DNA from 3 places in the Methylophaga sp. SB9B genome. Region 2 is predicted to be linked to each of the others. Evidence: riboswitches for the same ligand, from Rfam matches in the RefSeq annotation. Region 2 holds a riboswitch; each other region holds the start of a gene.
The links. Region 2 has a riboswitch for cyclic di-GMP ahead of E8Q33_RS00035 (hypothetical protein). Riboswitches for the same ligand answer to the same signal wherever they lie in the genome.

Region 1: another riboswitch for cyclic di-GMP. It lies ahead of E8Q33_RS15945 (VPLPA-CTERM sorting domain-containing protein); the one in region 2 lies ahead of E8Q33_RS00035 (hypothetical protein).
Region 3: another riboswitch for cyclic di-GMP. It lies ahead of E8Q33_RS11755 (VPLPA-CTERM sorting domain-containing protein); the one in region 2 lies ahead of E8Q33_RS00035 (hypothetical protein).

What each region holds. Positions count from the first base shown of each region.
Region 1 covers NZ_SSXS01000004.1:3,678-14,662, reverse strand. The annotation lists gene E8Q33_RS05455 (glycine cleavage system protein R) at 22-588, shown strand; gene E8Q33_RS05450 (PFL family protein) at 599-1,972, shown strand; gene E8Q33_RS15945 (VPLPA-CTERM sorting domain-containing protein) at 2,046-2,657, opposite strand; cyclic di-GMP riboswitch class I at 2,673-2,750, opposite strand; gene E8Q33_RS05440 (hypothetical protein) at 2,873-3,361, shown strand; gene E8Q33_RS05435 (EAL domain-containing protein) at 3,826-7,164, shown strand; partial or broken gene E8Q33_RS05430 (YgdI/YgdR family lipoprotein) at 7,198-7,374, opposite strand; gene E8Q33_RS05425 (GGDEF domain-containing protein) at 7,627-8,910, shown strand; gene E8Q33_RS05420 (EAL domain-containing protein) at 8,907-10,985, opposite strand, start outside.
Region 2 covers NZ_SSXS01000001.1:1,161-10,178, forward strand. The annotation lists gene E8Q33_RS00005 (hypothetical protein) at 1-973, opposite strand, end outside; gene E8Q33_RS00010 (ExeA family protein) at 1,375-2,265, opposite strand; gene E8Q33_RS00015 (CpsD/CapB family tyrosine-protein kinase) at 2,269-3,108, opposite strand; gene E8Q33_RS00020 (sugar transporter) at 3,146-4,903, opposite strand; gene E8Q33_RS00025 (autotransporter domain-containing protein) at 4,919-6,106, opposite strand; gene E8Q33_RS00030 (polysaccharide biosynthesis/export family protein) at 6,143-6,694, opposite strand; gene E8Q33_RS00035 (hypothetical protein) at 6,816-7,322, opposite strand; cyclic di-GMP riboswitch class I at 7,352-7,439, opposite strand; gene E8Q33_RS00040 (hypothetical protein) at 7,703-8,227, opposite strand; cyclic di-GMP riboswitch class I at 8,261-8,345, opposite strand; gene E8Q33_RS00045 (hypothetical protein) at 8,511-9,018, opposite strand, start outside.
Region 3 covers NZ_SSXS01000011.1:25,630-36,614, forward strand. The annotation lists gene amt (ammonium transporter) at 1-2,401, shown strand, start outside; cyclic di-GMP riboswitch class I at 2,652-2,729, shown strand; gene E8Q33_RS11755 (VPLPA-CTERM sorting domain-containing protein) at 2,743-3,327, shown strand; gene E8Q33_RS11760 (hypothetical protein) at 3,614-4,333, opposite strand; gene E8Q33_RS11765 (DUF2971 domain-containing protein) at 4,454-5,116, opposite strand; gene E8Q33_RS11770 (hypothetical protein) at 5,161-5,967, opposite strand; gene E8Q33_RS11775 (cold shock and DUF1294 domain-containing protein) at 6,066-6,698, opposite strand; gene E8Q33_RS11780 (hypothetical protein) at 6,781-7,182, opposite strand; gene E8Q33_RS11785 (ATPase) at 7,298-7,756, opposite strand; gene E8Q33_RS11790 (hypothetical protein) at 7,790-8,035, opposite strand; gene E8Q33_RS11795 (DUF748 domain-containing protein) at 8,145-10,985, opposite strand, start outside.

The DNA.
Region 1 (10,985 bases), on a different contig from region 2:
GATCTCATACAAGGAGACATCGTGAATAAGGCACTCATTTCGGTTCTTGGCACTGACCAACCCGGCATTATGGCTGCGGTTGCCACAGTCATCACCGAACACGGCGGTAACATTGAAAACCTCAGTCAAACTTTGCTGCAATCAGTATTCGGCGCGTTATTGATGGTGTCGATGCCCGAAGATAAACAGTGCGAAGAACTACATCAGGCTCTTCAGCAAGTTGGTCAGAAAATGCGACTGTCGATTCATGTCGATCCCTGGGATGAGCGGTTAACCCCCTGGCAGGAAAATACACCTGAAGTTCAGCCCTATATCCTGACTGTAATTGGCCCGGATCGTCGTGGTCTGGTGGCCGAAGTATCAACCCAGCTGGCACGTCATGGCGTGAATATCACCAATATTCAGGCGATATTTAAAGGTGGTAAAAATCCGCTGGACAATCTGATGGTGTTTGAAGTCGATGTGCCACGTTCAACTGTGATGCAGGATTTACGTGATGCATTAGATGAAGTTGGCCAGAGACTGGATATCGAAATTGATACGCAACATCGCAAGATTTTCGAATCCGTGAGCAACATCAGTAATTAAGGAAACCCTCATGCTCAACGAAAAAGACATTATTTCAACCCTGATGATGGTACGGGAACAAAACCTGGATCTTCGCACCGTCACTGTTGGTATCAACCTGACCGATTGTGTCAGCCATGATCTGGAAACGTTCAAACGCAAAATTTACGACAAGATCACTCGTTACGCCGGGCAGTTAGTCGCATCCTGTAACCGTATCGAAAGACGTTATGGTATTGAAGTCGCCAACAAACGCATTTCCATCAGCCCAATCGGGGTGGTCGGGGCACCTTTCAGTTCTGAGCAATTAGTTGAAGTGGCCGTCACGCTGGATAAAGCTGCACATGAACTGGGTGTGGATTTTATCGGTGGTTTCACTGCGTTGGTAGAGAAGGGCATGAGTAAAGGCGATCAGGCTTTGATTGAAGCCATTCCTCAGGCTTTGACCGAAACCCAACGCATCTGCTCATCTGTAAATGTAGCCAGCACCCGTGCCGGTATCAATATGGATGCGATCCTAAAGATGGGGAAAATCATCAAACAGGCTGCAGAACTCACTGCCGATGATGATGGCCTGGCCGCTGCCAAACTGGTGGTGTTTGCCAATATTCCGCAAGATGTACCGTTTATGGCCGGCGCTTATTTAGGCATCGGTGAAGCAGATGCCGTTGTCAGTGTAGGCGTGAGTGGACCAGGCGTAGTCAAAGCGGCTTTGGAAAAAGCACTGGCTGAAGATGAAAATATGGATCTGAGCCGTGCAGCGGACGTGATCAAACAAACTGCAGCCAGATTAACTCGTGCCGGTGAACTGGTTGGTCGTGAAGTAGCGCAATTACTTAATCTGCCATTTGGTATTGTCGACTTGTCTTTGGCTCCGACACCGAATCGTAACGACAGTGTTGGTGAAATCTTTGAAGCGATTGGTTTACCGGCCTTCGGTGCTCCAGGTAGTACGGCATTTTTGTCGATGCTTAATGATGCAGTGAAAAAAGGTGGCGCGTTTGCCAGCTCACATGTCGGCGGATTGAGTGGGGCGTTTATTCCGGTTTGTGAAGATTTAACTATTGCGGAATCTGCAGCCAATGGCACCTTGAGTCTGGAAAAACTTGAAGCCATGACGGCAGTTTGTTCAGTCGGTCTGGATATGGTGGCAATTCCTGGTGATACCTCAGCTGAAATGATTTCAGCGATCATTGCGGATGAAATGGCAATTGGTGTGATCAATAAGAAAACGACAGCCGCAAGGTTGATTCCAGCGCCTGGCAAAAAAGCTGGTGATATTGTGCGTTTCGGTGGCTTGTTAGGTGAAGGTCCGGTGATGGCCGTCAATATGGGCAGTCATGAAAATCGCTTCGTTCGTTTAGGTGGTCGTATTCCGGCACCGATCCAAAGCTTGGTCAATTAACCAGACTCTTGTACTAAGAATTAAAAAGCCGTGACAGAAACTGCCACGGCTTTTTTTTAAAAGATGAAGGTAATTATAATTGTAGGTTTTTCGCTTTTCTACGCATTGCTAAAAAACCCATCAAACCAGAACCAAATAACCAAACTGCTGCTGGTAGTGGAACGGCTGAGACATGAATGTTATCCAGCATCGCTCCAACATTATCACCACCTAAGTTTCTAAAGGATAATTTGTCTCCATCCACTAAATCCACCAGGAAAGTATAGGTATGCCAATTTTCATCCCAATCTAAGAGAAGATTGTTAAGAAGTGCTCCCGCACCAAACAAAACAGAAACTTGGTCAGCAGGTCCATTACGCTGATTGCCAGACAATGCAAAACTTACTTTGTATTTACCAGCAGAAAAACCATCTTTAGAAGTCAAAATCCCTGCGTCACTAGTTGAACCGTCGAGGTCTACGCAAAAGCTACCAGTTAAACACGTGATTCCCCATTGATTACCGTTTTTGATTAAATCGACAGTACCGTCGGTGACGTCCCAATTAACGAAGCTGTTATAGTTTAAAACTGAATTAGCCTGACCTTCACCTTCAAAACCATCATATAGACTGGAAATGGTTGCAGCAAAGGAAACTGGAGCAAAACATAAGGCAGATAAAGCTAAAATTTTTACTAAATTTTTCATAGTTACATCCTCAATTTTTGCGGCTCAGCAATCTCAATTTTGAGACCTGAAACTTTCCGTCCTTAATTTGCATTAAGTTTGGCAAAAATTAAAAATAAATGTGTCATATAAAGAGTGACACAAATTCAAACTAATCCTTATTTAAACTTTTTTTAATTGTACTTTGGTACCAACGAACTTAATTAATCACCTACTGTGTATCCGGTAACTTATTAATGCATAAACTAGTTTTACAAATCATTATCCGTCAATGGGATAAATCTCAGCTCTCAGAGCAGCACAAGCAACCAAGAGAAGATTTACCGGATCAATATCCGCTCAGTTCAGCCACTGTTGCTTTATCTGATGGGCGGATTATGCTCGATCAACATGGTGATGATATCTCTGGAAATCGCATTAATTATCAGCTGATAGATGAAAATTCTTTTTTAATTGATCGTTTGCGTATTGATCTAAAAACCAAGACAGTTGAATTTAAATCTCGATTGCAGGCAGATGAACCGCCAATATTGCTGACTACGATAAATGAGGGCTGGATACAGTGTCAGTATCAATGGCGCTATCGGGTTGAGGAAGGTGGTTTTATTTACTGGCTTTACGAAAATGTAGTCATCAACGTCGGTTTTTTTAATGAAATAGATACAAATTTTTTTATCTACAAACCACCTCAGCAACGTTTTGAAAGCCTAGTGGCAAACCAGTAGTCGTCAACCTGCTATAGCAAGGTGGCTATGAACTCTTCCGATGATTGATAGCTGATGTTAAGCAAAGGAAGAGGGTAAATTCCCATACTGTGATGGACTTGCTTAGTTTTGTTATCGCTCAGGTATACAATCCATATCAAGCTACAAAATCATTTTATTATTCAATTAGTTTAATACGAATCGTAGTTGGGCAAACATCCTGTTATAAGGTGAATAATATCCCTTGTAACATTACGGTAATATGCCTAACATGCCCGGGATTTTAGGGTGATAATAGTTAAATAGATCTTAACGTTCTCATTCAGTAAATATTTTCCGGTCTGATGAGCCTCTGTTTTCAATCGTATAGTCTTATCAAACAGTCCCACAAATTATAAAAATCAATAACCTATTTTTATTGTTGATTAAGGTATCGAATAAATTTCCAATGAACCGCTCTTCCAAAACTTATCAGAACCCTAACCGTGATTAGTCGTTTAGCCGATACTTCACCGGTTGCGATTGTGAAGTTTTGTCTGCAAGAAAATAATCAGTTAGCCATACTCGACAGCACTGCGATAATTGTTGATATTTTTGGTTTGAATGCAGAGACGATAATCGAAAATCCTTCATATGCCTGGGAACGTATTCACCACGAAGACCGGGCAAAAATTCTGCAGGAAATGTCTGAATCTGCCCAAGCAATGCAGCCGTTAAATCGTGTGTGGCGTGTTTTACACCCTCATAAGGGTGAAGTTCTGGTTGACTGCAAAGCAATGCCAGAAGTCATTGATGAAAAGGGCATCGTTTGGCATGGGTATTTTCAAAATATCACCGAGATAAAACGGGCAGAGCAGGAAAATCAGGCGCATCTACATTTTCTTGAATGTATGGATCAGGTTAATCGGGCAATTCAAGGCACCAATAATCTCGAACAGATGATGAGTGATGTGCTTGAGGCTATTCTAAGCTGCTTTGATTGTGATCGGGCATGGCTGGTTTACCCTTGCGATCCGCAAAGTGCGACATGGAGTGTCCCCATGGAGCAGACAACGCCAGAATATCCGGGGGGAATGCAGGCTGGGGAAGAATATCCGATGTTTGCTCATATGGCTGAGACCATGACAACTTTCTTGTCAGCCAGCGAACCGGTGACCTTCCAATTAGATGTTGAGAGTCCCGATTCACCTGATGTCATCAAGGATTATCAAGTACGCTCGTTAATTGGTACGGCAATCTACCCTAAACTCGGCAAACCATGGGTATTTGGTTTACATCAATGTTCTTATGCACGAGTGTGGAGCAACGACGAAAAACGTTTATTCAATGAAATAGGCCATCGAATATCTGACGGCTTGACCAGTTTGCTGATCTCTCGCGAGCAACGCGAAAGTGATGAACGCTTCCGACAAGCTTTTGAATTTGCCGCTATCGGCATGGGCATTCTCTCGCTAACGGGGCAATGGTTGAGGGCCAACCCTTCGATCTATGAAATGTTTGGCTACTCCGAAGCTGAATTACTGAAACTCAGTTATCAGGAAATGACCCATCCTGAGGATTTGCAGAATGGGCAATCAGAGCTTGAGCGATTGCTTGCAGATGAAATTCCGTTTATGCAGCTCGAAAAACGTTACCTTCATCGTAATGGCAAATATTTCTGGGCGCGACTGACTACTAGTATCGTCAGAGACGCCAATAACCAACCTCTGTATTTCGTCTCACAAATAGAGAATATTGACGAGCAGAAAAAGTCTGAACAAAGCATCGCTTTATTAAACTTTGCCATTAATCAGGTAAGTGAATGTATCTATCTGTTGGATGCTAAGGGACGTATTCGTTATGTAAACGATGAAACCTGTAAAACAATGGGATACAGTTATGAACAACTGCTCACTATGTCTGTTCCTCAGGTTGATCCAGATACGCAGCAGCGTGAATGGGACGAACATTGGCATGAACTAATGCAGCAACGTTCTATACGTTTGGAAACTCGACATATAACAAAAACGGGCAAGCTGATTCCGGTTGAAGTGAATGCCAATTATTTTGAATATGGTGGTATCGGCTACAACCTGGCTTTAACGCATAACATCACAGAAAGAAAAGCTGTCGAAAATGCTATGCGAGAGCAAGATGAACGTTTCAGACAGTTAGCCGATAACATTGAAGAAGTGGTGTGGTTGTCTAATCTTGCCATGGATAAGATTCTTTACATTAGTCCGGCCTATCAAACTATATGGGGAAGCAGCTGCGATCCCCTTTACGAGAATCCTTCACAATGGCTGAAAACGATTTTTCCGGTTGACCTTGAAATCGTTGTCAATGCGCTATCAAAAGCTAAAGTCTCTGGTGAGTTCGATATCGAGTTTCGAATCATGCGTCCAGATCGCAGTATCCGGCATATTCACCAGCAAGCGTTTCCGATCAGAAATGATATGGGTGAAATCTATCGGATCGCCGGAACGGCACAAGACATCACCGAACGCAAAGAACAAGAAGCGCATATTGAATATCTTGCCTATCATGACTCGCTGACAGCATTACCAAACAGATTGCTAACATTGAATCGTCTGGAACATGCCATTACCCATGCTGTTCGCCACCCTGAAATCTTGGCTGTGTTATTCCTGGATCTGGATCGATTCAAGACCATCAACGACTCACTTGGTCATCAGGCCGGTGATTTATTGTTACAACAAGTCGGTTCAAGATTGCTTGGGGTATTACGAGAAGAAGATACGATTGGTCGTGTAGGTGGCGACGAATTTCTAATCCTGCTACCAAGCCTGGGCACAGCGGAAGATGCTGCTCATGTTGCCAGCAAGCTGCTCGAAGTACTCTCGGCACCTTTCCGAGTTTTGGGCCGTCAACTGCATATTAATGCCAGTATTGGTATCAGCCTATGTCCTCGCGATGCGGATAACGCCGAAATATTAATGAAATATGCTGATACCGCGCTGTATCTGGCAAAAGAGCAGGGACGTGGCGTATATCGTTTTTTCAGTCCTGATCTGGATGACCGAGTGCATGCACGATTGCAGCTGGAAAATGATCTACGCAGTGCAATGGATAACAATCAGCTGTATTTACATTATCAACCACTGATGGATTTAGCTTCGGGAGAATGCATCGGTACAGAAGCATTATTGAGATGGTCACATCCTGAACTTGGCATTATCTCGCCGGTAGATTTTATTCCGGTAGCAGAAGAAACCGGATTGATTTTACCTATCGGTAACTGGGTGTTGAGAACAGCCTGTACTCAAGCAAAAAAATGGTTTGATGCCGGTAAATCAAATTTCCGCATGGCAGTGAATCTATCTCGCAGACAACTCGACTATGATGGCTTAGCCATTGATGTTAAACGAATCCTTGAGGAAACACAGTGTCCGGCTAACTTACTTGAGTTGGAAGTGACCGAGTCCAGTGCCATGCAAAACCCCGAACAGGCGATTGTGATATTGAATTCACTGCATGAAATGGGTATCTGTCTTGCACTGGATGATTATGGAACAGGCTACTCAAGCCTGGCCTATCTGAAACGTTTTCCGTTTGATCGACTGAAGATTGATCGTTCATTCATCGATGGCATTCCGACAGATGCCGACGATATGAGCATTGTGCAAACCACGATTATTCTGGCCCGACAATTACGGCTTAATGTACTTGCCGAAGGTGTGGAAACGCAGGCGCAATGTGATTTTCTCAAACTACATGGCTGTGATGAAATTCAGGGTTATCTGTATGCCAAACCGATGTCGAGTGAAGATGTCGAAAAGCGTTTTGACTACAAAAATTATTCAAAAGGTTGCTTTGAAAACTAACATTTGGTGGCGGGCCGAAGCCCGCCATAAGATTTAACGCTCTTTAATGGAACTCACATCTTCGATAGGGATCTGGTTTTCTTTACCTTCACTATCTTTATATTCCACCATGCCGGTTTCATTGTTTAATTCTGGTTTTGTTGCACTATCAATCATCTGACCATCATTGGTCGCAATAATGTGATTGTTGGCGCAACTGCCAAACCGACAAGCAAAATAGCAAAAATTACAGTGACTAAGGACTGCCTCATAAGTACCTCCTGGAGAGAAAAAACGAAATTGTTTTAATTAGGACGATTCCAACTGGGTATGGTTTCATGAGGTTTTTCCTGACATAGGGGTGAAATGTTGAACTTACTCATGGATAATTTCCTAAAGTATTTAGGATAATATGTGCGGCGAATTGTGGATAACATGTGGCAAGACGCTTGTCAGATGCCCACCAACACGTAAGAATGTGCCATGGATAAACCTCTGCTGGACTCTTTTAGTGAATATGTAGACCTACTGCTCGATGCGATTTGTGCGGTAGATGAAGACAGTCACATCATATATGTCAGTAATGGCGCGCAACGCGTTTTTGGTTATCCAGTAGAAGAATTAATCGGCAAAAAAATGCTAGATTTTCTACATCCTGATGATCAGGATAAAACCCAACATAGTATCTATACCGTGATGCAAGACAAACAGGTCTTGGATTTTGAGAACCGCTATATTCGTAAAGATGGTCAAGTCGTTCATCTGCTGTGGTCTACCAGTTGGTCAGACACACATAAAATGCGTCTTGGTGTCGCCCGCGATATTACTCGCATCAAAGCCGCCGAGGCGATGCAAAATTCCCTTATTGCCATTTCAGATACGGCACATCGAACTAACGGCATCAAACAGATCTGTACGCAGATTCTATTTCATCTCGATGTTCATCTTGCTATCGCTACATTTGGCATTGCTATCTCAGCACCGAATGATGAGCGATGGCTAACGGTTTTTGAAAGTGTTGGCGGTTGTTTGAATATGCTGACAACAGAGTTGCTGTTTCGCATTGCAGGTGAGAATGAAATAGCGTTGCAAATAGTTGATGGCAAATTGATGTTAATGGTGCCATTGGTATTTGATGATGAGTCTGAGGGAATCATCGCACTGGCGTTAATGGATGAGGACTATTCGCTGAATGAAAATGATCGAGCGTTATTAACCTTTACAGCTTTACAAGTCGCCACCGCTATCGAGCGTCACCAGCGATTTGAGCGACTGCAGCATCTGGCTTTGTACGATGCACTGACAGGGTTGCCCAATCGCGAACTTTTCCAGGATCGTGTGCAGCGATCATTGTTAAGAGCCAAGCGTGAACAAAACCACTTTGCCCTAATGTATTTGGATCTGGATAAATTTAAAGAGGCAAACGATACCTACGGGCATGCGGCTGGCGATCAATTATTAAAAGAAGCTGCACAGCGTATTACCGGTTGTGTGCGTGAAACGGACACCGTAGTAAGGTTTGGTGGGGATGAATTTGTGGTGTTGCTTGATAACATCGACAATCGCCAAGGTGCATTCAATGTCGCTGAAAAAATCCGCTTAGTGTTATCAGAACCTTATGAATGGCAAAGCCATAAAATAGAACTTTCAGTGAGTATTGGTATATCGATTTTTCCGGAACAGGGTGAGCAAATCACTCAGCTTATCGCTGCGGCCGATGAGGCAATGTACAAAGCTAAAAAACGTGGGAAAAACTGTATTTTTTAGTTATTCAAGCCACTTTGGGAACTGTGATTATGTTTAATCCATTTCTCTTCAAATTCAGTGATAGTAAGTGGGTATGAGTAAAAGTAGCCCTGAGCATAATCGCAGCCCAATACTTTTAATGCATTAGCGGTTTCTACATCTTCAACACCTTCAGCCAAAGTCTTCATACCAAAAATCTGTGCCGTCGAAATGATGGTTTTAACGATAGCCATGTTTTTACTATCGTTGAGCATATTACGGATATAAAACATATCGATTTTTAGAATGTCAGCTTCAATGTTTCGCAGGTAACTGAGCGAGGAATGTCCCATACCAAAATCATCAATCGCCAGAACAAAGTTTTCCTGTTTGAGTTTTTTAATAATTTCTATAGCAGTTTCTGGATCATGCATGATTCCAGTTTCAGTCAACTCCAGCTCAAAATCCGCCGGACTCAAACCCAATTGTTTTACCTCGGCAATAAATTCATCAATGAAAAGCAAATTATCAATGCTTTTCGCAGAGATATTGATTGCCATCCGAATCCCCCGATCCTCAAATAAGGCATAACCTTGTTTTTTCCAGGAGAGTAGTGCGCTGCAAGTTAACTGAATAACCAATTTAGTGACTTCATTGATCAAGCCACGCTCTTCGGCAATAGGAATGAAAATGCCTGGAGGAACACTACCTAGAGTGCCGTCATTCCAGCGTAACAATATTTCGGCGCCGGTAAGTTGACGAGTTTGAGTATTAACTTGTGGTTGAATTCGGATAGAAAAACTTTCGGGATCAAATTTCAGCGAATACTCAATTCGTTTGGCGATGAGGGAACGACGTTGAATTTCCTCGCCGAGTTGAACGTTAAAAAAGTAACTGGACTGAAGTTTTTCTTTTGCAATATCCAAAGCGATAGCAGCACCCCTGGTGAGTGTTTCAAACGTTTCGGCATCCTGAGGATACAAGGCGATACCAGTTCTGGTATTCACCATTACTTTGGCGTCTGCAATCGTGAAAGGTGCCTTTAAAGTATCTTGCAATCGCGACACCATCATTGCAGCAGCATCGGCTGATTTCACTACTGCTGCCAAAGCAAAAACTTCACCATTGATTCTGGCGAGCGAGTCAAACTCCCGATCAATTGCCCGATGATCAATATCAAACGCTTTGTGGTCACCATTAAAAACACAGTGTGCAAGTGTATCGGCACTTCGGATGGTACTGGCAATACGTCGACCAACAGCATAAAGCAAAGCATCGCCAGCGATATAGCCGAGCGTTTCTTTGACGTCTTCATGATTGACGAGGTCAAGGTAAACAATCGCAATGGTGTAGTTGAAGCGTTTAGAGAGTTCCAGCAGATGTTTAACGCGATCCGTAAACAGATTTTTGTTTGCAAGCCCCGTTAGTTCATCAAAATACGCCAATTGCTTAATTCTATTTTCTTTTGCTCTTATCTCAGTCAAGTCGCGCCAAACTACTTGAATGCAAGCTTCACCATGATAAATAACAGGAGTCAGCGTCACTTCCGTCGGCGTATTTTCACCATGAACAGTATTTTGTAGCCATTCAAATCGTTGATAGCCTTCGGTCAATGCTTTGGAAATGTATTGTTTAGCAAGTTTTTTACTGGAGCTACCAGGTTGGTTCGAAGAAGAAATTTTTAATGGAGACAGGCCTATCAAATCCTGACGTGATGACGCACCATAAAGCTTAACAGCGGCATCATTGCATTCGGTGATGACCATATCTTTGTTGATGATGCCAATAGCATCAGCCGACTTTTGCAATAAAATCGCAATTTGCATTTCGTTTTGCTGGCGTAACTCATCATTTTCATGCAGCGTTTCGGTTAATTGATCGCGAATTTTTCTAGCCTCATACAAGCTTTCAAGCGTTTCTAGAATGGGACTAAGACGTTCTACTGTATTCTCGCTATACCCATCCTTGGCATTGGCTAGACCAATCATGCCGACAATATTGCCATTGTGATAAAACGGAAGACCGAGATAGGAGTTCAATACCGGATGGCCTTCGGGAACACCACCCGAACGACTATCTGAGTTTGGTGAATTGGAAATAACCGGTTTGCCCGTGGT
Region 2 (9,018 bases):
TACCAGTATTACCCATGTTTACAAGCTTATTGTTTGTGATCTTCACTCCAATGAATGATTCATCTAGTTGATTGCCTGGATCAACCTGAATTCCCCAACAATAAGGCGTTACCTTACCCACTTCTTCTTTAATTAAATTGTTATCAATAACCAAATCTTTAATAATGCCGTGAACCACTAACGAGCTACCAGCACATTTGCCATTCACCATTGCTGATTTGGTTAAAGTGTTTCCACGTATTGTAATGCCTCTATTTTCAAAACTTTGAGATTTGTTAGGGCTGTCTATATAGATATTATGGTCGAATCGCTCAACACGACCATTATTTTCAAAGATATTATTTTCAATCAAGCAGTCATTGCAACCACCTAACCAACCTTGTTTATGATTGTTGATAATAAGTGAGTCACGTAATATCAAGCGATTGTTTGCCTGATTCCCTGAAGATGCTTTATTTGCACCAGCTGCGTAAAAACCCACGTTGAAACCTTCAATATGAACATTTTCAACAATCATGTCATTTACTTCGTTATAAAGCATGATCCCAGCGCCGGATTTTTCATTACTAATAATCGATAGATTTTTGACTACGTAGCCACCATCGGGCCTTGAATCACCACCATTTTGAAAGTTGAAAGGTGTTTGACCAACAGCTTGAATAATAGGTTTAGGTAAAGTTTCTGAACCATAATCCCCGATTGTGCATACTTTTGCAGCACCACATCGTGAATTAGATAATCTAACTTCTTTATCCGCATAAAAAACACCACCACGGCAGAAAAGAACACTGTCCCCAGCAAACATCTTATTGAATGCTTCGATCGCTTTTGCATGAGTTTTAAATGGTTTAGCTTCAGACTTACCATCATTTGCGTCATCACCCGTGTCACAAACATAGTAGTTTTGAGCTTGAGAAGTTGCGCTGAATAGAATCAGCAAAGAAGCACCTAGCAGTTTAGAAAATAGATTCATGACCATCCCCCCCGTTATATAAATAGATGATGCGGGTCAAATGATATGACTAATAATATAAAAGAATAGTGATTCGATTCACACATTCTTAAACGACCCCGAACGAAATTGTTGTTATGACTACTAGTGAGCAAAATTATGCTTACTTATACGTCCTAGAGGTTACCTTAACATAAAAGGATGTGATTATTTTTAGACGGCTAAAATAAAATGCCCGGTGTTACCACCGGGCCAAAAAACTCTGGGGGGCAGAGGATTTTTAAAAGGTCATATCGTTCATTTGGCTTAATATCACCTCCGCGAAAGATTGGAGATGAATGAATATTAAATTTAACGGTCTTTGATTAACGTGACATTATTCACATTTCGTAATGATTAGCATTTATAAGGAAAAAATCCCGTTATTGAAGCTGAATATTATGTTGCTCCAGTAGCCAACCTCGAACTCTTTTAACGTCAGGGTTTTCTGAAAAGTTTGATTGAACAATCCGCGTAGCCTTTTTATCACGGATCATTTCTAATAGCAGTGGAACATCGATTTCCTGTTTATCTTCAGCGAAAGCGTATACCAATGCAAAGTCACACAGGTTATTGATTCGGCGTGGAATTCCTTCGCTATAACAATAGATTACCGCGCAAGCTTCATTTGTGAATATCTTTTTACTAGACCCTGCAATCTGGAGTCTGTACTCAATATAGTTCTGAGTTTCAGGATAACTGAGAGCTTTTAAATGAAATTCCACTCCAATCCGTTGAGCAAATTGTTTTAGTTCTGGCAGGTTTAATTTATCAATGAGTTCTGGTTGACCAGTTAAAACCAGTTGCAAAAAGATATCTGAATCAATATTCACATTGGATAATAAGCGTAACTCTTCCAGGGCTTGAACAGACAGGTTTTGAGCTTCATCAACAATCAGAACTACTCTTTTTCCTTGAGCATGTTGTTCGACTACAAAGTTAATGTAGTCACGATAACGTCCTGCATTGTCAGTGGCGGTTGAGTCAATTTCAAGGGAATCTAATACCCAAGTCATTAGTTCACCAAATGACTCATGGGTGTTATTAATTAACCCAATTACACAATCATCTTCAATTTTCGATAAAAGTGCTCTTATCAGGGTAGTTTTACCCGCCCCGATCTCCCCCGTTACTACAGTGAATCCAGCATGGCTCATTAAGCCATACTCAAGCATAGTTAATGCTTTTTTGTGATTAGGGCTTAAATAGAGAAAAGTGGGATCTGGAACCAGATTAAAGGGTTTACTTGTCAGTCCAAAGTGTTCTGTATACATGAATTAATAATTTTGATGTTCAGGATGATGGGCTGCTTTATTTACTACAGTACCAAGCAGATGAGAGCCTTCCAATAATTGTAGAGATTTCGTGATATTGGATTCGTTATTTTTGCCATCTTCGAGAACTAATAATGTACTGTCAAAATAACCAGCAGATAACAAAACATCATCAGTTTGTAATAACGGGGGAACATCAAAAATTATCACACGTGAATCATATTGCGATTTAATATCAGTAACCAAACTTGCCATTTTTGGACTAGATAGAAGTTCTGCAGAATCGTCAGCTCTGCCAAGTCCCGGCAAAATAACTAAACGTTTAATGCCTGGGTTCATTAACACTTCTGACAACTCATAGTTACCTGATAGATATTCACGAAGGCCCAGAGAAGGTTTTAAGCCAAAGTTTTTACTTATGCTTGGGTTACGAAGATCCATATCCACCAATAAGACAGTTTGGTTCAATTCCATTGCAATGGCGATAGCCAAATTAGCTGCAACTACTGACTTGCCCTCTCCGGCTGTTGGCGAGGTAATCGCCAAGGTTTGCCAACGATTACTACGCATTTTTTTTAATACTTGCGTGCGTAGCATCCGAAAAACAGCGGACTGAGGATTATTGTAAAACCCTGCAATTATCCGGTTACGTTCAAGTGTACTGTTTGAAACATCAATGACTTTGGTTTGCGAATAAGATATCGACTCTAATACATTTTCTTCCAGAGGGTCTTCCACACGATTTTTTACATTTCGTGTGTCGATATTATTTTTGGGTTTAATAACAGGCTGTTGGGCATGTTTTTCTTTTGCTTTATCTAGTGCTTTCTGAATTCTATCCATTATAAGTTACCAATCTATTTATTGATTTAGGGTGCTGTTACAGCAAGCTAAGCTTGTTCAGCAACTTGAACCAGAATACTTCCAGATCCATTACGAAAAAATGAAACACTGCAATGGCAGCAATACCAATTAAAATTAAAACAATTAGCCAACGATAAATTAAAGCTCGTCTCTTACTTTTCTCTTTTTCAGTTCTAATAAAGGGTATTACAACTAAGGGAGGCTTACCGACAATACGAGAAATATTGCTATAACCACGGACACCACCAAAGAACATTTCTATTAAAAATGCTAAGCCAACTCCAGAGCCAACAGAAGCCATAAACCCCATTGCTAAAAGTTTTGGACGATTTGGTTTTTCAGCTGAACTTGGAACCTGTGGTGGTTCAATTAAAGTAAAACTTTCACCTTTATTTTCAGATTCTAATGTTTGTGCGAGCTCTGCTTGTAACTGCTTGGCACGTAATTGCTGATATTGATTCAACTTGTTTTCATGATCACGCGTTAAGTCCATATAGGCACGTTGTACCTGATTGGTTTGCACTACGCGGTTTTCATAATCAACAAGTTTAGCTCTCAATCTTTGCTCACGATCTCTCAGACGACCAATTTCGCGCTGAATTGAATCAATTTTGGCTTTGACTTCAACATAAACAGGATTAGTGTTACTCGTCTCTACTACTGCACTGCTGACATCTTCAGCAGGAAGATCTCTTAAACGTTGCTGTAACTTGGCAAGATTTGCTTCCTCAGCTTTTACATCAGGATGCTCACTGGCATAACGTTGTTTGAGATTTTGGAGATTAGACTGAACCGCAGTTATTTCGGCCTCAACTGACTGTCTTGGTGACAGTGTTGAACCAACTTGAGCTTCTAGAGAAGCGACTTCACGTTTAACACGCTGTAAATCCGGGTGATTTTCTGAATAACGGCTCTGCATAGACCGCAATTCTGCACGTAAACGTTCCAAGGCAACTTGTTCAGGAGTTGCTTGTGGCCCCGCCACAGCACCTGGCACGTTTTGTTGTGGAATCATTGATAGCTGCAATGACATGGTAGTGATTTGATCACCTAGAACCATGATTTGATTTTCAACTGCTGCAATTTCCTGCTGAGTATTTTGTACCATTGACAAGTTGTACTGAAGCAGATCTGGCAGGCTATCGCTGTATTGATCACGAAATTCGGCAATTTCTCTTTCAGTTTGCTGAACTTCTTTCTGCATCCGGTCACCCTCCAGTTTTAAAAACTGCGTGGTGTCTTCGGCTCTATCTGTTCGAGTTCTAACGTTTTCATTTAAAAATTCTGTAACCAGTTCATTTGCAACTTGCTGCGCAATGCGAGGATCTTTATCTAAAAAAGAAACCCGAAAGGCAATACTGGCGCGTTTAGCTCGACCACTTACCGGGTCAGTGACGTTCGCCTGAACAATATTGACACTAACATTCTCTCTAAACAAAGAGACAATTGGACCAGTTGTTGGAGATTTTTGGCGTTCTTCTGCGTATAAATTGTATTTGTTAACAATCTGCATAACACGAGTCGTTGTCATCAATCTTTGCTTAATGACTTCAATACGCTGATCTGCATAACTGGTGACGGTTGTTCGGATTAAATCTTGCGGAATTTCTTGTGATTCAATCAGAATAAGGCCTTCTGATTTATATGTCGCGGGTAAACTATAGGTAAAAATAGCTACACCGGTCATTAAAACTATTGCTGGAATCAAAATCCAATATTTACGACGCCAGAAGACCTCCAAATAATCCCGAATGCCTTTTACTTCTTCTTCCATTTTTATCTCTTTAATTTAGCGGGAATAACGCAATCCATCCCAATCATACCCAACCGTAATGAACACCATGTTACCATCCGCATCTCCCCTATCAGAACTTTTTTGTTCTCTATATTGATAGCCAAAACGCAGGTTTAGGTCCTCTTGTAATTTCCATGACATACCAGGAGAAAACTGAAAGTATTCTCTATCTGTTGTATTGAATCTATCAACTGTTTGAGACTCTTGATAAGTTGTATTGATATTGAAAGATAATTTTTCAGATACTTTTCTGTCCCACGTTAAACTCACTCTATCTTGCTCATTCACATTACCTTCACCTGATGGCGCTAATGAACGTGATAGTGAAAAAGATAGGCTATTTATTTCACCTGTATATTTGGTGGAGAGATTAAAAAGGGATCCAGAACTTTTATCTGAAAGTTTAGGGCCAAGAACCGGCGTAATTTCGTTTTCTAAAGTTCTGTAACCTAATTGACCTGATATAGACCACTTTTCTGTGAGCAGATAACTACTAGTTATTGCAAGGTTATAGGTATCGTATTCCGATTGCTGAATACCTTCAGACTTATAAGTCGCATATGTTAGTGCCAAACCAGCGGTTAGCCTCTCTGTCCATGTCCGCTGCCAGCCACTGGTAACAGTATGCGTTTTATTGTCGTTAAAACTCGTACCCAATGGATTATCAATATCTGTTTCTGTGTCAGAATACTTTCTTTCACTGTAATTATAACTTGCGTATATCGAATCTTTTTCGGTCAGCTGATAACTGTATGTTGGTGCGAAATTAATACTTTCAACTGTTGCATTGGAAGCAAAATCACCAGTATCTTCTTCTGCAATTGAACGCTGCGCTCTTTCAGCATAACTGGCAGATAAACCATATGAACTACGTTCAGTATTCCAACCGGCTGAAAAGTTTGCAAAAGGATCTTCTCGGTCCAGATCTTTCAAATCTGTATATCTTTCAACGCTTAATCCAGTATTAAAAGTAATTTTCGAGTTAGCCTCAGCTCTTGATAATACAAGAGTTGGTTGAATACGAGTAAAGAAACTCCCTTCTTTATCTTCACGAAGCTGAACGTTATCATCGTAAGTGAATGTAGGAGAAAATTTTGCTCCAATTACGTATTCTGCTGCAGTTAACAATGTGGATTGACTGGCCAAAACCAGAGCAATAGGTAGCAGTACTCTGTTATTCATGTTTGCTCCATTTCAGTGGGCCAATATTCCTCAATATTAAGGAATGATAATTACATCACCACTTTTCAACATGACATTTGAGTCTAATGATTGACCTTTTTTGATACGGGCATAATGAACTGGAATAATTTCTTGTTTATCACCATTACGTCGCAAAATAATAATATTGTTTTCTTCAGCAAAGGTATTTAATCCGCCTGCCAAACTTAAAGCTTGCATAGCGTCTAATGGCTGGCTCATTGAAAACGAACCTGGGCGTAGAACTTTACCAATAATATGAACGGTATTACCGGCTACTGCATTCACGGTAATGTTTACAACTGGATCGGATATATAGTCAGATAATTTTGCTTTTAGCTCGTCTTCCAACTCAATAACTGTTCTACCTTGAGTGTTAAATTGGCCTGCAAGGGGAAATGAAATTGTACTGTCCGGTAAGATAATCACTTCTTTTTGTAATGCTTCCTCGTTCCAAACGGAGATAAACAAGCGATCACCTGGGTTTAGTGTGTAGGGTTCATCAGCATAAACATTTGATGTTATTGAGATTATTGTTAGAAAAAAAGCTGAACTGAGTAACTTTTTCATGAATCCTTCTCCGTGGCTATAATTTACTTTCAGATTCGATGATAACAGCTTAATTTGTCAAAAAAAAGGGAGCCGAAGCTCCCTTTTCCTAAAACTAACAATATTGTTAACTTATCTGGTTTTATGCAGCAGCTACTTGTGCTTTACGGCGTAAGCCGAAGAAGCCTAATAATGCTGGAGCAAATAACCATAATGCAGCTGGAATTGGTGTTTCTACACGCAGGTCATAGTTACTACCTGCTGCAGCTGTACTGATCATAATGTTAATCACATAATCAGTTGCCGCTTGTAATACCCAAAAGTATTCAGTTACACCAAGATTTAATATTGGTGTAATTGTTGGGAAAACCACATTTCCACCGTTAGTTACTGATACAGATGTACCCGCAGCTAATGGATTAAATGTCAATGACAGTAAACCACCTGTTAAAGCATCAGTAGTAACTGTATAAGAATCATTAACTGATTCTCCACCAGATACTGATGAGCTCCAAGCAGCAGTAACAACTGGACCTGAACCAATACCAACAACACCCGCATTTGCAGCGTCACCAACCAAAGTTAATGAAGCAGCACTCGCATTTACAGAGAACAATAATGCAGCAAAGAACAGCATCGCTTTTTTCATAATAATTTCCTTTAAATTGAAAAATTAAGCAATGCAACCCAGCCATCTTCAACATTAAAGTATCGAAGATCTGTAGCTTTCCGACCTTGCCTCACGACAAGTTTGGCTTTTATAACGAGACGACACTGTCTCGCGCTTAGCGTCTTCCAGAAACATCTCTCAGAAGTACAGTTGCAATTTAACAATCAAAAACTGGAAATGTAATTGTACTATGGTACTAATTACCGAAAACTTTGTGATAAGCATCATATAAATTAAGGTTAAATGTCATTTGATGCTTTGTGAATTATCGAACAACATTTTTTTAAATTATGCCATTTTCAAAAAAAAGGGAACCGAGGTTCCCTTTTTTAAAACTAACAATATTGTTAACTCTTAAATTATGCAGCAGCTTTCATTGCTTTACGACGTAAACCAAAAAAGCCTAATAATGCTGGAGCAAATAACCATAATGCTGCTGGTACAGGTACTTCACTAATACCACTGTCCAAACGTAAATCGTAGTTGCTTCCTGCAGCGCCACGACCAATCATTACGCTGATTACATAGTTTGTTGCAGCTTCCAACATCCAAGAATATTCAACAACACCCAGTGAACCAATTCTGATCACATCTAACAATGTAGTTGTAACACCATCAAAAATTGAAACCGAAGTTCTGTTAGGGATTAATGGATTAAAAGTCAGAGACAACGTTCCTGTGGTAGCAACATCAGAAGAAACAGTAAATACATCGTTAATGGTTGTGCCACCGATACCACCGGCACTCCAACCAGAAGTAACAACTGAACCTGAAGCGATTCCAACTGTACCTGCATTGGAATCTGCACCAACTAATGATAATGAAGCTGCATTAACGTTGAACGAGAACAACATGGCTGCAAAAAATAGCATCGTTTTTTTCATGAGAATTTCCTAATGATTATGAAAAAATTTAAACAATGCAACCCGGCCATCTTTAAAAATAACCCAAAGATCCGTGGCTTTCCGCCCTTACCTCACGATAAGTTTGGCAAGTCATTGATTGAAACAACAACTTTTCCAGATTTCTCTGGAAACTGATTATTAGATTGAGATAGTTCATCTAATGGAATTTTAATATAGCGTAAAAATATTTCATTATTCTTACGTTGGAAAGGAAGCGGAAGCTTCCTTTCCTTATCAAACTAACAATTGTTAACTTGCAAATTTATGCTAATGAAAGTTTATTAGCTTTACGGCGAAAGCTTAAAAAACCCAACAATGCTGGTGCAAACAACCACAATGCAGCAGGCAATGGAACTTCACTGATACCTGCAGCGGTTAAACGTAAATCGTAGTTACTACCAGAAAGTGCTTTACCAATGAATACGTTGATTACATATTCAGTTGCTGCTTCTAATAACCATGTGTACTCAAGAATACCTAATGAACCAATTTTGGTAATGCTTAAACCCACAATGTCCATTCCATCAAAAATTGAAACAGCAGTAGTTGGGGCTAATGGATTAAACGTTAAAGATAGAGTGGCAATAGCAGCTATATCACTTGTAACTGTATACGCATCACTAACGAAGGCACCACTAGCTAATGGTGATGTTGACGCTGTTACAACTTCTCCCGAACTAATACCAACTGTACCTTTATTTCCAGCATCACCGACTAAGGTCAAAGATGCTGCACTAGCGTTAAAAGATAGTAACAAGGCTGCAAAAAAT
Region 3 (10,985 bases), on a different contig from region 2:
TACTGGCTTAAGCCGCGCTGGGCAATTGCAGGTTCAGCTGCTTGGCATATTCTCCTGCGCACTGTTTATTTTCCCGCTGTCACTCACTTTTCTTTTTTTATTAAATCGTTACATACCTTTACGCGTCAGTTTTGAAGCCGAGCAACAGGGGCTGAATGTTTCAGAACATGGTGCGAGAACCGAACTAAGCGATCTGCTTTCAGCCATGCAAACTCAAGAACGTAGTGGCGATCTAAAACAGCGCGTGCCGGTTGAGCCTTTTACAGAAGTCGGTCAGATTGCATCACAATACAACCGGGTGATTGCTAACTTGAACCGTATGGTGACCCGCACCCGATTAATTGTGCGTGATATGCGTGACGGGGTTATCACCTTTTCCAGTCAGGGGATTGTGACCAGTGCCAATCCAGGAGCAGAAATTCTTTTCGGTCTACCTGCCCACCAGTTAGTGGGGCAACCAACTGAAGTGTTGCTCCATGAACAAAATAAACAAACGTTTACGGGCACACCACCTGAGCATTTATTTGTCACCCTAGCCAGCAGTCAACAGCCAGGGCCTTATGAAATTGTTGCTAAAAACAGTGAAGGTAACGCCTTCACACTAGAGGTCACCACTACCGCCAGCCCAACCGAGGAAGGCGTGCAATACAGCGCGATGCTTAGGGATATCAGCGAAAGAAAAAAGATGGAGGCTCGACTGCATCGTCATTCGGAGCTGGCTCAAGTCACACTGGAAGCTATCACTGAAGCAGTTGTCACCTGTGATGCAGCCTATAACATCGTCTACCTTAACCCGATGGCCAGTGAACTACTGGGGCAGACATCTGAACAAGCATTCGGCAAACCGATTGACGAGATTATTCTCATTGAAGACACTGAAACGACACAAATTAACATCACGGCTTTGTGTAAGGAATATTCAGATAAATCACCTAACACCAGCCAAAAGCGCCTATTTCTGCTGAAAAATAAGCAAGGTGATGAATTTGAAGTACAACTGAACTGTGCGCCCTTGCTCGATACTAACCGCCAGAATATAGGCTGGGTTGTTGCACTACAGGACATTACCCAAAACAGCCGTTTGGAGAAGATGCTCACCTTCCAAGCGGTGCATGACACCCTAACTGGCCTAATCAATCGACGTGAATTTGAAAAGCGTTTGGAATCACTGATCTATGAGGCACATCATGATAAAGCGGAGCACCTGCTCTGCTATCTGGATTTAGACCAGTTCAAATTAGTGAATGATACCTGTGGACATAGAGCCGGTGATGTTCTGTTAAAGCAACTATCAAGTCTTCTGAAACCCGTACTTCGCCAAAGCGATACCTTGGCTCGGCTGGGTGGGGATGAATTCGGAGTTCTGCTGACTCATTGTCCTATTGAAAAAGGTTTGGACATTGCCGAGACACTGCGAAAAACCGTCACTGCTTTTCGTTTTTCCTGGGATGGTCAGGTGTTTTCTGTCGGTGTCAGCATCGGCTTGGTCAGTATTACAGAAGCCAGTGGCAGTCTCGATGAAGTGTTGAGCCATGCTGATGCTGCTTGCTACGCGGCTAAGGATCGCGGGCGTAACCGGGTGCACCTGTTTCAACCGGATGACATTCAGGCCCAGGAACGCCAGGGTCAAATTCAGTGGGCCAGTCGGTTACAGGAAGCACTCGATAAAGACCTTTTCCGGCTCTATTTTCAGACTATTGTCCCGCTTGAAAACAGCGATAACACCTTGCCGCATTATGAAATTCTGACTCGCATGATCGGTCCACAGGGAGAAATCATTCCACCAGGTGCCTTTATTCCGGCGGCCGAACGTTTTGGGTTAATGCCCAAGATCGACCAGTGGGTCATTCGTAACACACTGGCTTGGATGGGCGATCAACTTCGCCAGAACCAGCAGCCCGTGTTTTGCTCGATTAACTTATCTGGTGCCTCAATTGGTCGCGAAGACTGCCTGCAATTAATTCAGGAACAACTGGAGAAACGCAAAGTACCGGCAAATAATATTTGCTTTGAAATCACCGAAACCGCCGCCATCGCTGATCCAGCCAATGCTGCTAGATTCATTACGGAGCTGAAAAGCTTAGGTTGCCAGTTTGCTTTGGACGATTTTGGCAGTGGCCTGTCGTCATTCGGCTATCTCAAACAATTACCAGTCGATTACTTAAAAATTGACGGTATTTTCATTCAGGAGCTAGCCAACAACCGGATTGACCAAGCCATGGTGGCATCGATTAACAACATCGGCCATATCATGGGATTAAAGACCATTGCCGAATTTGTTGAAGACGCTGCAACACTGAATATCCTGCGGCAGATTGAAGTGGATTATGTTCAAGGGTTTTATCTGTCACGACCAGAACCCTTGGAATCACTCATGAGTGTCCGGGTAATGCCGCGCTAAATGGAGGATATTTAGGACTAAAGGTTGGGGCATACCCCAAATGCTCAAAGTTAATTGACTGAAAATATTGGCAGGGGATCGTTCACTGGCTGACCCCTTGAACTCTTCAATTAATAAAAATTAAATATACTCAGTTCTGATCAAACGACTTTAGTGCCAATAATTAGACCTGAATATTGAAAAATAATAACAAAATACAATACAACTCAAACAGTTCGTGGAGCTATAATTATGTGAGATTAAAGTTCTTATTTTTGACTGCCAAACTTAGTGTGAGCCAAGGACGGAAAGCCTACAGCTGTTAAACCAACAGGGCTGGGTTGCAAAACATGGAGTGATTTATGAAAACCTTTATTAAAGCAACAATGTTTGCAGTTTGTTTACTTGTATCAACAGCATCTAATTCTGCATCAATTGATATCATTGATAATGGTGATTATACGACCGACAGTATTTCTGGATTGGATTGGTTAGATCTGACGATTACGAGGGGTATGAGTTACAATCAAGTGATTGCAGACATTAACTTTGAAGGTACTTTGTCAGGCTGGCGTTATGCTACCGTCACGGAGTTAACTGCATTAATCACCAACTCACAATGGCGGACGGATAGTAACTCCCAACTTTGGTCATACTTAGGAGGAACATTGGCGATAGGCTATGCTGACTTCATCAACGGAATTTATGGATCAGTTATTAACTCAAGTGTACCAAATGCACAATTGTATATAATTCGAAGCAATGGAAATCGTTATTTCCGACCGTTAAACAGCTATCTTGATCCGGATTTTGCTAATGAAGGTTTAGGCTCATTTTTGGTCAGAGAAACACAATTATCAGCGGTACCAATTCCAGCAACAGCTTGGCTACTAACATCTGCTTTGCTAGGTTTTTTTGGTTTACGTGGTAGAGCTAAACAACGTTAAAACAAACACTTGACCCGTCCTAATATAAGTTGACGGTTTAATTAAGCCAGTTGCCACTCGCAACTGGCTTTTTTATTCACCTCATCCGGTGTTCTCATCCAAAAATTCAGGTACGTTCTGGAATATTTAGGAATATTTAGGGTCAGTGTAAAAAAAGAATCTTTTTTGGTTTTCACACTGACCCTAAATATCGGACCCTAAATATCGCTTCTTGGAAGCTTTTCAAGTTGACCGACACCTTAATAGTGAGTTGCCAGCCGCGAAGTTGTTGTTAGCTATTTTGCTTTCACGCAAACCATAATGCTGCCGACGTTACAACATAACCAATTACAAAAAATCCAGTTAGATGATTTTTTGACCAATATATGTCTAAGACCTTAGCTAAGTATACAACCGAGCCAACAACTCCTAGAGAGACTCCAGCTATAAATCCCAAATAAACCGAGCTGATCACCCAATAGCCCAAGAGAATAAATACATAAAATGCGAATAGAATCCCTGCTTGGTATATTGAGTTCTCTGTGAGGGGAAAATCAAACCCGAACAATAATGCATTAAATGTGCTTATTTGATTATAAAACAATGATGTCATATTTGTTTTCGCTAAAAAATCAAGAACCGGCATTAGTAAGATGAATGAAAAAAATTTCAGAGCGTTCACGAGAAAATTGAGTGCGTAGCTCTGAAATTTAGTAAACCACTTTATAGAAAACCACATTATTGCAGCCCATAAAGTTACCAACGAGCCATAAAATTGCCATGCTCCATCACCAAACAATCCCTTTCCTACAAAAAAGAAAGTCAGATAAATTAAGGCCATCCAACCAAAAAATGAACCGATTTTGTCTAGGGTGTTTTTCAAACCTAGCTCTTTAATTTTAGAAACTACACCAGAAAACCCCTGATCAAAGACTTTCATTGATTCATGAGCGGAATCATTAAGGAATACCGCATACCTAGATATCCCCAGCCCAAATAGAAGATTAAGAATCTTCAAAAAAAACATATATATTCATCCTGATAGCGGCATAACGACGTAACCAAATAGGGCCAGAGAATTTTCTCCGGCCCTTTTGTTTGAAATGCTTGATCAAACTAAATCAAGTTGGTTGACGCCTTAAATTTGTTAGGGACGATGGACATAGACTCGCGCTGCTTTATTTTGAACAACCTCATACTTGGTAAAAGCTATTCTCGACCTCATAACTTTGACTTCATTTTTATAAACGTGGAGATGCTGAGCAACGTTATATATTTTCAGGTCAGATCTAGGGCCCAAAATCACCTCTTTGAGCTCCATATTGCCTTCAAAATCACTAAAGCATAAACCAGTTGAGTCTTTTGTTTCTAGAGGAACAATAACTCTGACTTCATTTTCGTAATTCCATCCGATGTACTTCGCACATAGTAAATTTTCGGTGAATTCTTTAGTAAGACCTCCAAATTCTTGATTCATCTCTGCAACTGCGGTCATTCTCTCAGGGTAGTATGTAACTTCTTTAATAAGTGAGCCATGAATCTCGAATCCCAAACAGATCCCTTTATGCTTATCTCCGTAGTGTGCCCATAATAAAGGATTATTCCAACTTCTAGAGAAGCTGATAATACCGAATTCTTTAGCCACAGCATCCCTTCCCGCCTTGAAAGCCTCTCGGAATTCTTTATCTGAGAGGTCAACTCCAAGAAATTCGAATGGATCATTAAGCTCATTTAGCAAAGAAATCTTTATGCGTTTATTGATAATATTTGAGAGCCCATGCTGCTCTGAGGTGTAGTAGTAAACTCGCATATCCTTCGCCTAATTTTAATCAACTGAATGTCTTTTGGTGACCTCTAGAAGGGTATATCTTTATCGTAATAATCATCGCTAATTACTTGCTTCTTGACCTCTAATAGATTTTTATTTTCTTGTAGCCATTTAATGGCTGCATTTGTAACAGAATATGCCTTATATTCTTCGTTGTTATAATCCGTATCTATCAATAGCTTTTCATTTAAATAGCCTTTCTCAACCAAACCTGATACACCTAAAGCTAGAGCGATTTCTGTAAAGTTCATTTCCTTGAGCTTTTGCTCAAGCTGCCAGTGGCCAATGCTGCCACTAGTTGTTGGCCAAAATGCAAAAGCCAAAGAAAGAATCGCAACTTCATAGTCTTCAAAATCTGTTGCTTTTTCACTTCCGGGTTTAAGCATTCTAATATTGCTAATTCTTTTTGATGAATCCAGCTCGTTCCTTATCCATTTCACGATGCTTGATTCAAGTTCTTCGTAACCACTTCGTGAATCAGTGCGATAAAAAATAATTGGTCTATGTTGGATATCGAAAGGCAGTTTTTCTCTTTTTGATTTATCACAAAGTATTACTGTTGGACGGTCTAGCGCTAAAGCATATCCGAGCTCTAACCATACATTTGGATTATCTTCACTTACCTCTGCAATACAAATAGAGGCAGATTCAATAGCTGTTTCAATTTTGTCGATAACAGGATTTAGACCAAGAATTTCATCTGCGCGTTGAGGTTCAACTTCAGCCTTTAACAGAGCAGGCTTGATTGTTTCCCTATAGCGGCGATCATAAGTACCACCATCAAATGACTGGATCACAAAGCAAGTAGGTTTTGGTCGTTTATCTTCAGTCATTCATGGCACCTTTCTAATTTAAAATTGAGTTGATTAAACCAAGATTACAGGCGGTTGAAGGGCAATTGCTCAAGAGTAAAACCAACTTGATTTCCTTATTAGCCATTAAATAATGTAAGAACCACATTATTCATGAAGTTTGCCCCTTTCTCCGTATGAAGCCAAACCAACCCAGCTAAATTCAACAATACCGTTACCCAATAAACATTAATAAACGCTTTCTTAATTGATTTATGGCGTAATTTCTTCTGGGCAACATAGGCACCTGGCCAACCTCCCATTAGAGAAAGTAAGTGCAAAGTGCTTTCTTGGATTCTCCATTGGCCATTTTGAGCCGCGGATTTATCCATCGCGTAGGCGATAAACGCAATTAGGCTCATGATTAGATACAGACCGACAATAACTAGAGATAACTTCCCACTGAAGACGGATACTAATAGTCCAATGAAAAAGATAATGGTAAAGACACCACCGAAGCCTCTTTGGCTTTTTACTTTGTCTCGTTTTTTTGACTTGTGGACGTCACGAGCAAATTGGATGTTTTCAGCTTTATAACGATTGTCATTATCGCGAACGATTTCGTAGATAATGACTTCGCCATTTACTGGTCTACGGGATGGTGGGTTAAAGGCTTTAATATGGACAAAAGCACGCTCTCCACCACCATTTGGCTCGACAAAACCAAAGCCTCGATCATCATTCCAATTTGAAATTTTCCCTTGTAGCTTCATGCCTTCCCTTGATTTCTTAGCTGCCAACGTGCACTAGCAATAACCATATTCGTTTGCGAATATTGTTGACCCGTACTTTCCATCAGTATTTTTGGTTATCTCCTACATGAGGAAAGCGTATTTTTATCTCATTTAACTTATCGTAGATAGAAACAACCAATGCTTCGGTTTCCTTGCCTCCCCAACTTTCCAGGTCGGTGCCTTTAAGAGATGGGTAATTGGAGATTTTTGATTTCTTGAGGTTGTTGAAATTGAAGCCTTCTCTGGACAAGCGTTTATATTCAATAATACTTAACTTTTCTACCACATCACCTATTGCCACGCCGTCGTTTGCGATCATATCGAGATATTGCAGATTATCTTTAAGCTCGCCAATGAGTGCCCGAGAATCTCCTTTAGATTTTTTCCACCACGAAGTAATTGACTGCATTGCAGAACCACCGGCAGAGAGTGTTTTGAGCGCTGTTGGTATGGTTATATCCATGATTATTCACTCATCTAACAACAAGTTAATGGGCAACGACTATTTATAACCGATCAAAACAGACTTCGAATATCAAAGAGCAAATATGTGATTGATTCTTTGAAATTTTTCAATCTTAAATATCTTCCAATCGATTAGCTGACTGTGACATCACCATGATTTCATGCTCTTCAAAAGATCTGAGTTCTTCCATCAAGTCTTTTGCTGAATCTATATCCGCACGATCATGCAGGTAACGATAAAGGTCAATGATCTGCTGATGTTGATGAATGATTACTTGCATAATGTCGGTGGTCGAGAGTTCAGCAAATGGTGCATCACAATGATGATGTTGCACGATAGGGTTTTTATCAAAGTACTCATAGCACCAGGTATTTAATGCATGTTCATTACCTGTGACTTCGAATTGGTGCACAGCATGTCCGAGCTTTTCTTCATGCTCTGACAAATAGTTAAGCAGCATTTGTGCTCGCGTATTTTCAGTTTTATCGGCACCACGTTTCAAACATTCCGCGAGGTGTTGATGGAACTCGCTTGTCCAGTGAAGGACATCTCTTAACGTTTCAACTTTCATAATAAATTCCAGTATTTTTGTTTGCTGCTGTTATTAGGAATAGTTTGAATGACCAAAAGAACAGCCTCTATTCCTCGCCGATATCTTCGTTCCAGATTTCAGGATTTTGAGCAATGAAATCGCCAAGCATTTGAATACTTTCCTGCGAATTAAGATCGATAGCTTCCACGCCATTTTATTGAAAACCGCAGCACCAATAGGAATACCACTTTCAGCTAATCCTTGATGGGCTTCGTTGTTCGCCACTTCCAGCATTGCCTTATAGTCTATGGTTGTCATGCCAGTGATCCTTTCTCAGGGTGTGTCATTGGGGACACGATCAAAGGAGCCAGATAATATCTCCGGCCTTTTCATTATGACGTTCTAACTACCTATTCAAAACACTTATTTAGATCGTTTCCAGATCAAACTTCATGTTCAGCCAGCCATCATCCAATTTAGTAGAAACACTGTCTGTGGTTTGCAGTTGGTCATCGTTTAATTCACCGTTTTGTTTAATGAAGTCGATAACGGCTTGCTGTCTTTGCTGAGCTAATTGTTGCAACTGAGCATCGCTAACGGTTTCGGCTTCAATCAAGCGTTTTTTGAGGCTGTCGTTATAGGCCAGAACATCCAGTTCAGCTTGTGATTGCTCATTCGCATCTTCGGTTGTTGAAAATTCCTGCTGCAGGGTTTGCAAGTCGGGGCTTAGGCCTGCTTGAAGATATAAAGCTTCCAACACTTGCTGACGTTTTTCATTAAGTTGTTGTGTGGATTCTGTTTCATTCAGACGTGTATCAATTCGTGATTCCACAGCAGTTACTTGCAATCTCTGCCGATCAGCAGCCTCATCAAACGGTGCAGGGATCTGCAATGCCAGTTGTGGTCGTTGTACTAATGCTTCGACTAACTTATGCAGCTTTTCCTGCTCGGGAGGTGCCAGATCAGCTCGTCCGGCACGAAAGCGAATCTCATCAATTGATTCATCATTACCAATGCCAATCAGGCTGCCCAGAAAACGGAAAGGTGCCGACACGATATTGCGTAGTGCATTACCGATAGCCCCTCGAATCACCGGGCCCATCGCGAATTGTGGGTCGTTGACATTACCACTCACGGGTATGTTGAGTTCGATTACACCTTTGCTGTTTTTAAGTAATCCCACTGCCAGATCCAACGGTAAATCCATAGCACCTGGCGTTTCGACCCGTTCGCCTAATTTGATATCACGGATCACGATGTTGTTAGAGGCTGTTAACTCACTGTCGACAACCTCATAGGTCAGATCAATATCGCCCTTTCCTTCGGCGATCTGCCGTCCGGCAAACTTGACGGTGTAAGGACTCATTGCAGGCAAATCCAGATTACTGAATGCTAGTTTGATAGAGGTCTGAGCCATAACATCCAATGGATTCATCACACCATCAATTTCCACCATGCCATAGTCGTCAACCTGTCCTTCTAGCGCGATATCGACTGGTTGTTTTGAGCTGGTTGAAAAACCACTGATTTCGCCATTCAGGTTCTGCATAAGTGCATCAAATACAATCGGCAGATTCTGATCAGTAAACCGTGAACTGGCATTGTTAATTTTCACTCGGCCAAGCGATACGTCATAGCTGCTCGAGGTTTCTGAATTGGCGTTATCCGTTGGGCTGGCCTCAGATTCCGGCTGTTCTTTTATCAGCAATGCCAGATTGGTTTCGCCGTTTTCGTTAATTAATACCCGGCTATAAAGCGCGTCGATAATGACTTCAGATATCGCCACGCGTTGCTTGCTGAGTGAGAAATCTATGCTGTTTACAGACAGGTTATCGAGGCCTAACAACTTTTCATCAAGCTGCTGGTTATCCAGCTGCATATCTGAAAGCGTCAGGTTGCCCTGGATCGCAAAAGGCTCTTGTGGATTGGATGTGATGCTGGCGGCAGAGTCGATTTTGCCACTGACCATTTCGATATGGGCAAACTTATTTAAGTAAGGCTGCACAGGTATTAATGACAACTGATCGATGCCTGTTTCGGCTTGAACGGCCAAGCTGGGGAATAACTGCAGATCCCCTTCCGCCGTGATTTCACCGCCAGAATCCAGACTGATCAGCGTGGTAAATGGCATCTGCTGATCTTCTGTCAGACTGAAGTTTTGCAGAGTAGCAGTGAGCATCAAAGCCAGATTGGCAGCTGAGGCAGGCATTTGATCTTCCACTGCTAGACGAGTGTTATTTATTTCGATATTGGCAATATTCAGTTGTAGCGGTGCCAATTCACTCTCTGTTGGCTCGTCATCAGTATTGCCTTCCAGCAATGGCTCAAACAGCTGCAGCCAATTGAATTCGCCCTCGCTATTTTGTGTAGCAGCAATTTTGAAGTCATTAAGCGCCACATCATCAATCGTTAGCTGGTTATCGGGAAACACAAATTGGCCGTTGCTGACTGTTAGCGAGCCGCCTTGTAATAAAGCAGCGGCTTCGCCCGGTTGATGCAAACTGAATCCGGACAGGCCCAGATTGATCTCACTCAGTTCAACGTTTGCGGTATCGGCCAAATCAATATCATAGGCCAGCTGTAAATCCAGCCTGCCTTGTTGCAGTTCGAATGGCAGCTGAGCCTGCAGATATCGATACGGTGTCTGCAAGCTGAAATTTTCGAGGTTAACCTCGCCAGTAAACTGCAGCGGTGATAACACCATTTTGCCGTTTAAAGTCAGCTTTGCATCATTTTCCAATGCAAAAACCAGATCCTTATTCGCCGTTTCACCGGCCGCTGTTGAAAAATGATCCAAATGAATATTAATCGGGCTCAGCAGCGTTTCAAAACGAGACGCTGGCACATCATCACGATAAGCAATTTCACCATTGGTGTAGTTGAACTCGCCGATTTCCAGCGTGAATAACGGATCAGATTGTTCGTTGTCTTCTAAGGGAGCAGCATCTCCGGCAACATCCGTTCTGGCAGTCGCATTCCACCGTTCTGCTAATCGGGTCAGTGTGTTTTCGCTAGAGGAATAACGTTGGAAATAAAGCTTCGGTGCATCAATGGTGATTTCTTCAATTCGCAGTTTAAGTTGAAACAACTGCAGAGGCTGCAGATTGAAATAAAACTTGTCCCACGCGGCTAGCGGCTCATTCTGTTCATTTGCCAGATGCAACTTATCGACGGTTGCTTCAAAGGTATACGGATTAAAGTGTATTTTTTCGACGCTGGCCTCAACACCCAGTCTCTCATGCAGTGTTTTGACCAATTGACGTTCGGC